Regions from separate parts of the Pseudomonas sp. LBUM1652 genome, predicted to be linked through region 2. Evidence: predicted binding sites of a transcription regulator. Region 2 holds the regulator's gene; the other holds the start of a gene.

What was found. The regulator sigma-54, encoded in region 2, starts transcription at its own class of promoters, with help from an activator protein. The targets are predictions, from matches to a motif close to ANTGGCATNNANNTTGCTNT.
Region 1: a site for sigma-54 is predicted at 1,449-1,468, ahead of glnK (P-II family nitrogen regulator). Genes of this name have one in related genera too.

What each region holds. Positions count from the first base shown of each region.
Region 1 covers NZ_CP166804.1:6,113,018-6,116,234, reverse strand. Annotated here, with positions in the region: gene ACA069_RS27740 (HigA family addiction module antitoxin) at 1-115, shown strand, start outside; gene ACA069_RS27735 (BRO-N domain-containing protein) at 110-631, opposite strand; gene ACA069_RS27730 (accessory factor UbiK family protein) at 996-1,256, opposite strand; gene glnK (P-II family nitrogen regulator) at 1,670-2,008, shown strand; gene ACA069_RS27720 (ammonium transporter) at 2,046-3,217, shown strand, end outside.
Region 2 covers NZ_CP166804.1:1,003,951-1,007,167, forward strand. Annotated here, with positions in the region: gene ptsN (PTS IIA-like nitrogen regulatory protein PtsN) at 1-236, opposite strand, end outside; gene hpf (ribosome hibernation-promoting factor, HPF/YfiA family) at 248-556, opposite strand; gene ACA069_RS04405 (RNA polymerase factor sigma-54) at 630-2,123, opposite strand; gene lptB (LPS export ABC transporter ATP-binding protein) at 2,311-3,036, opposite strand; gene lptA (lipopolysaccharide transport periplasmic protein LptA) at 3,036-3,217, opposite strand, start outside.

The sequences.
Region 1 (3,217 bases), 1.2 Mb from region 2:
CGCCGACTTGGCAATCAGACTTGCCATTCATCTCAACACGACGCCTGAGTTCTGGATGAGTCTTCAGTCGACTTACGATTTGCGCAGGGCCCAGCTCAGGCATGCGGGCTTATAGCGATTGCAGCATCCGCGAAGCCCTTTTCCACCAAGGCCCCGTTATTGGGCGCTTCGGCTCTTCACGTTCCACCATCATCAACGGCACATCCTGCAACCGAATCCACGGCTGGTTATTCCAGTGCAGCAAACTCAATGTCATGTCCGGCCAGTTGAGTAGGCTCAGTTGTGGGCGTTCGCTTGTGGTGGGGTGTTGGGTGTCGCGCAGGGTGGGGATGACTTGGTGGGTGAGCCATTCGCGCAAGGCTCGGTATTCGGGGCAGTAGTGGTAGACGAGGAGGGCGTAGACGCCGGATTCGCTGATCAGCAGGGTGTTTTCGATTTGGTTGTGGATCAGGGTTTTGCGGGTTTGGTGTTGGTCGGAGTCGAGTTTTCGCAGCATGCGTTCGTTTAGGTAGATGTGCAGCAGGCGGCTCAGGTCTCGGGCGCAGAACCAGGGTTGGTTCTGGATGAGGAGGGCGTGGAGGGGGAGTTTGTGGCGGGTGAAGAGGTAAGGCTTTAAATAGGTTTCTTCCATGGTGCAGTTCTCAGGGTTGAGTGAAGAAACTGCCTCTAATCGTCGCCAAACGAAAAGGGTGGCAGCTATGCGCAGGTTGGCGAACCGGGAACCCCGAAATCCGGCAGACCCGAAGGTCTCCCACGCAAAGCCGCCATAACTCGAGAGGGGAAAAGCGCCCTGTACGAATGTGGTCGTCTTGCGTCGAGGATTTCCAGGTCGCCAAACCCGGTGCTGAACATTCAGCATCGGGTGAGCTTAGGAACCGGGGCTTTTCGACGCAATCGGACGGCGGTCACTCAGGTTGTAGGACGTTGCCGAGATGATTGAAGGGCTGAAGATCAAAAGATCGCAGCCTTCGGCAGCTCCTACAGGGGGAGCAGGGTTACTCGGCTGGCGGAGTCAGCTTCGCTTCCATATCGGCCACTTTCGCTTCGAGGCTTTCGAGGCGGGCGCGAGTGCGGGCCAGCACGACCATCTGACTATCAAACTCTTCCCGGCTCACCAGATCGAGTTTGCTGAAGGCACTTTGCAGCAGCATCTTGAACTGGCTTTCGATTTCGGCTTTCGGCAGCGGGGTGTCGCCGCTGAACAGGCGGGAGGCGGTGCCGCTCAAGGCGTCGAGGAAGTCTTTGGGTGCGAGCATGGGGAATGTCCTGAAAACAATGGCAGGCAGTGTATCACGCAGTGTCTATAGTCAATCTCGCAGGCAGGGATGCACGCTTTTCGCGCAGGCGGACGGACGGCGACGCACCGTTGTTGTGCGTATCCGCGACGCCTTTTGCACGGGAGTGCCTGCGGCAGCGGCCAAGGGATTGAAATCAGTGGGTTTTGGCGAGATGGCAAGGTTTCTGCTTAGTCACCTGTGACCCATGCACTGATGCAGTCGCTGTGACGAATGCAGTGCGGCAGGCGGAACGGGGAGTTTCGTCTGATGCGGTTAGCTGGCGTCAGTCGGGCGGTCAAGGCCGACGATGCGTTACAAAGCCAGGCACTGCGCTTAGACTTGAGTCGGGTTTGTTTTCCTGGGGCAAGTCCACCAATTCGGGAGAGAGTTTCATGAAGCTAGTCACTGCCATCATCAAGCCGTTCAAGTTGGACGACGTGCGCGAGTCGCTGTCCGAAATCGGCGTGCAGGGCATTACCGTTACTGAAGTCAAAGGCTTCGGCCGGCAGAAGGGTCACACCGAGCTGTATCGCGGCGCGGAATATGTGGTCGATTTTCTGCCCAAGGTGAAAATCGACGTGGCCATCGACGACAAGGATCTGGATCGTGTTATCGAGGCGATAACCAAGGCTGCCAACACCGGCAAGATCGGTGACGGCAAGATCTTCGTGGTCAATCTGGAACAGGCGATTCGTATCCGTACCGGCGAAACCGATACCGACGCGATTTAAAAGCCGCCACAAACCCAACGCCCCAGGAGAAAACAATATGACTCTGCGTAAATTCGCAGGGCTAGGAGCCCTGTTGTCCATCGTAATGCCAAGCCTTGCAATGGCGGCAGACGAAGTGGCGGCCCCAGTCCTCAATTCCGGCGACACCGCCTGGATGCTCACCTCCACAGCCCTCGTGCTGTTCATGACCATCCCGGGCCTGGCGCTGTTCTACGGCGGCATGGTTCGCTCGAAAAACATTCTTTCCGTGATGATGCAGTGCTTCGCCATTACCGGTCTGATCAGCATCCTGTGGGTCATTTATGGCTACAGCATTGCGTTCGACACCACCGGCATGGAGCAGGGCGTCGTCAACTTCAACTCGTTCTTCGGCGGCATGGGCAAGGCGTTCCTCGCCGGTGTCACGCCTTCGAGCGTGACTGGCCCGGCCGCGCTGTTCCCTGAGGCGGTGTTCATCACCTTCCAGATGACCTTCGCGATCATCACCCCGGCGCTGATCGTCGGCGCGTTCGCCGAGCGGATGAAGTTCTCCGCGATGCTGATCTTCATGGGCATCTGGTTCACCCTGGTTTACGCACCGATCGCGCACATGGTCTGGTCCGGCAACGGCGGCCTGATGTGGGACTGGGGCGTGCTCGACTTCGCGGGCGGCACCGTGGTGCACATCAACGCCGGTGTGGCCGGTCTGATTGCCTGCCTGGTGTTGGGCAAGCGCAAAGGCTTCCCGACCACCCCGATGGCACCGCACAACCTCGGTTACACCCTGATGGGCGCGGCGATGCTGTGGGTCGGCTGGTTCGGCTTCAACGCCGGTTCCGCTGCGGCGGCCAATGGCACCGCCGGCATGGCGATGCTGGTCACCCAGATCGCGACCGCTGCGGCTGCGCTGGGCTGGATGTTCGCTGAGTGGGTCACCCACGGCAAACCAAGTGCTCTGGGCATCGCCTCGGGTGTGGTTGCCGGTCTGGTGGCGATTACTCCGGCTGCCGGTACCGTGGGCCCGATGGGCGCACTGGTGATCGGTCTGGCGGCGGGCGTGGTGTGCTTCTTCTGCGCCACCACCCTGAAACGCAAACTCGGTTATGACGATTCCCTCGACGCATTCGGCGTACACGGCATCGGCGGTATCCTCGGCGCGATTCTGACCGGTGTGTTCGCGGCGCCGGCTCTGGGTGGCTTCGGCACCGTTACCGATATCGGTGCGCAAGT
Region 2 (3,217 bases):
CTGATAGGCGATTGGCAACCCTTGAGGCGGCAGTGAGGAATGGCGATGCCGTTGCCGAAACCGGTGGAGCCGAGTTTCTCACGAGCGATCAGGGCCTCGAAGACATCTTGCATCTCCAGAGCCGGCACTTCGCGGGCGATCAGATTGGCAATCTGTTCGAGGGCTTTCTTTTTACTGCCGCCCGGCACGTTCACGAGGGAACGGCCGGGGGTCAGGATACTTTCAAGTCGGATCATGGAGTGGGGGGTTATCGACCGGTCGCGCCCTGGAGCAGGCTCTGGGTCTTTTCCTTATGCTTTTTGAGTTGTTTATCCAGCTTGTCGGTCAGGGCGTCGATCGCGGCGTACATATCGGTATGTTCCGCGTTGGCGACCACTTCACTGCCGGGAATATGCAAGGTGGCTTCGATTTTCTGCTTCAGCTTTTCGACACACATCGTGACTTGCACGTTGGTAATCTTGTCGAAATGGCGCTCCAATCGTTCGAGTTTCTCGTTGATGTAGGTGCGCAGAGGTTCGGTCACTTCCAGTTGGTGTCCACTGATGTTGACTTGCATACAGCTTCTCCTTCGTTGCCAGTGCATAAAGCGGCAGGCCGAAAAGCCTGCCACTGGAACGCTGTAACGTGGCTTACATCAACCGCTTGCGTTCGCTCGAAGGCGCGATCCCTAGGGACTCGCGGTACTTGGCGACGGTGCGGCGAGCCACCTGAATGCCTTGTGCCTCCAGTAAACCAGCGATCTTGCTGTCACTCAACGGCTTTTTCTGATTTTCCGCGGCAACCAGTTTTTTGATGATCGCGCGGATCGCCGTGGACGAGCATTCACCGCCTTCGGAGGTGCTGACGTGGCTGGAAAAAAAGTATTTCAATTCATAGATACCGCGCGGTGTATGCATGAATTTTTGCGTGGTCACCCGGGAAATCGTCGACTCGTGCATGCCGACCGCTTCAGCGATGTCATGCAGGACCAGCGGCTTCATGGCTTCATCGCCGTATTCCAGAAACCCGCGCTGATGCTCAACGATCTGGGTGGCAACTTTCATCAGGGTTTCGTTGCGGCTTTGCAGGCTCTTGATGAACCAGCGCGCTTCCTGCAACTGATTGCGCATGAAGGTGTTGTCGGCGCTGGTATCGGCGCGTCGCACGAAGCCGGCGTACTGGGCGTTGACCCGTAGGCGAGGCACCGACTCCTGATTCAGCTCGACCAGCCAGCGCTCGTTGTCCTTGCGCACGATGACGTCCGGTACGACGTACTCGGCTTCAGTCGATTCGATCTGCGAGCCCGGGCGCGGGTTGAGGCTCTGCACCAGCTCGATGACCTGACGCAACTCATCTTCCTTGAGCTTCATGCGCCGCATCAACTGGCTGTAATCGCGGCTGCCCAGCAGGTCGATATAATCGGTGACCAGACGTTTCGCTTCGGCCAGCCAAGGCGTCTTGGCCGGCAACTGGCGTAGTTGCAGCAGCAGGCATTCGCCAAGATTGCGGGCGCCGATGCCGGCAGGCTCGAATTGCTGGATGCGGTGCAGAACGGCTTCGATTTCGTCCAGCTCGATGTCCAGTTCTGGATCGAACGCTTCGAGGATCTCTTCGAGGGTTTCGTCCAGATAACCCTGATTGTTGATGCAATCGATCAGGGTGACGGCGATCAGTCGATCGGTGTCGGACATCGGCGCGAGGTTAAGTTGCCACAGAAGGTGGCTTTGCAGGCTTTCGCCGGCGGAGGTACGGGTGGTGAAGTCCCACTCGTCATCGTCGCTGCTGGGCAGGCTGCTGGCGCTAGTCTGGTAGACGTCTTCCCAGGCCGTATCGACCGGAAGCTCGTTGGGGATGCGTTCGCTCCAGTCGCCTTCCTCTAGGTTATCCACCGTCGGGGCGGTTTCCTGATAGGAGGGTTCCTGGATCTCGGTGTTGGGCTTCTGTTCAGCGTTGTCGGCCAGAGGATCGGAGTTGTCGAAGTCGTCGCCTTCTTCCTGGCGTTCGAGCATCGGATTGGATTCCAGGGCCTCCTGGATTTCCTGTTGCAGATCCAGGGTCGACAATTGGAGCAGGCGGATAGCCTGTTGCAGCTGCGGTGTCATCGTCAGCTGCTGGCCCATTCTCAAGACTAGCGATGGTTTCATGGCAGGGGCTTAACACCTTATTCGCCGGCGCTATGCGCCATCCACTACAGGGCGCCGGAGCGCCAAACTTAAGCAAATTATATGCCTGAAACTGAAGTGTTTGCCTAGAGCGCTGTAACAATTAAAGCGTATTAAATTCTGCTTGAATCGATACAGCGCCCGGGCGGCTCACTCGGCACTAACAGGCTTACAGGCGGAATTCATGGCCCAGATACACTTCCTTGACCAGATCGTTGGCCAGGATGGTTTCTGCATCGCCTTCGGCAATCAACTGACCGTCGTTGACGATGTAGGCGGTTTCGCAGATGTCCAGCGTCTCACGGACGTTGTGGTCGGTGATCAGAACACCGATGCCCTTGGCCTTGAGATGATGGATGATCTGCTTGATGTCGCCGACCGAGATCGGGTCGACACCGGCGAACGGTTCGTCGAGCAGGATGAATTTCGGTGCTGTCGCCAGGGCGCGGGCGATTTCCACCCGTCGGCGTTCACCACCGGACAGGCTCATGCCGAGGTTGTCGCGAATGTGGCTGATGTGGAATTCCTGCAGCAGGCTTTCCAGCTCCTTGCGACGGCCGGCCTTGTCGAGTTCCTGACGGGTCTCGAGGATGGCCATGATGTTGTCGGCCACCGACAGTTTGCGGAAGATCGACGCTTCTTGCGGCAGATAGCCGATACCCGCCTTGGCGCGACCGTGCATCGGCTGGTGGCTGACGTCCAGATCATCGATCAGCACACGGCCTTGATCGGCCTGTACCAAGCCGACGATCATGTAGAAGCACGTGGTCTTGCCGGCACCGTTGGGGCCGAGCAGGCCGACGATCTGGCCACTGTCGATCGACAGGCTGACGTCACGCACGACCTGGCGGCTTTTATAGGCCTTGGCCAGGTGCTGAGCTTTCAGAGTTGCCATTACTGGGTTTTCTCTTCGGTTTTCTTCTTCGGCTGGATCACCATGTCGATGCGCGGACGCGCTTCGGTGACTTTGCTGCCGGTAGCGCGGCCGGCGCTGGCCAGTTTCTTCACGGTGTCGTAGACGATTTTCTCGCCTTGGGTGGTGTTGTTGTCCTTGTCGACAACCTTGGCTTTATCGA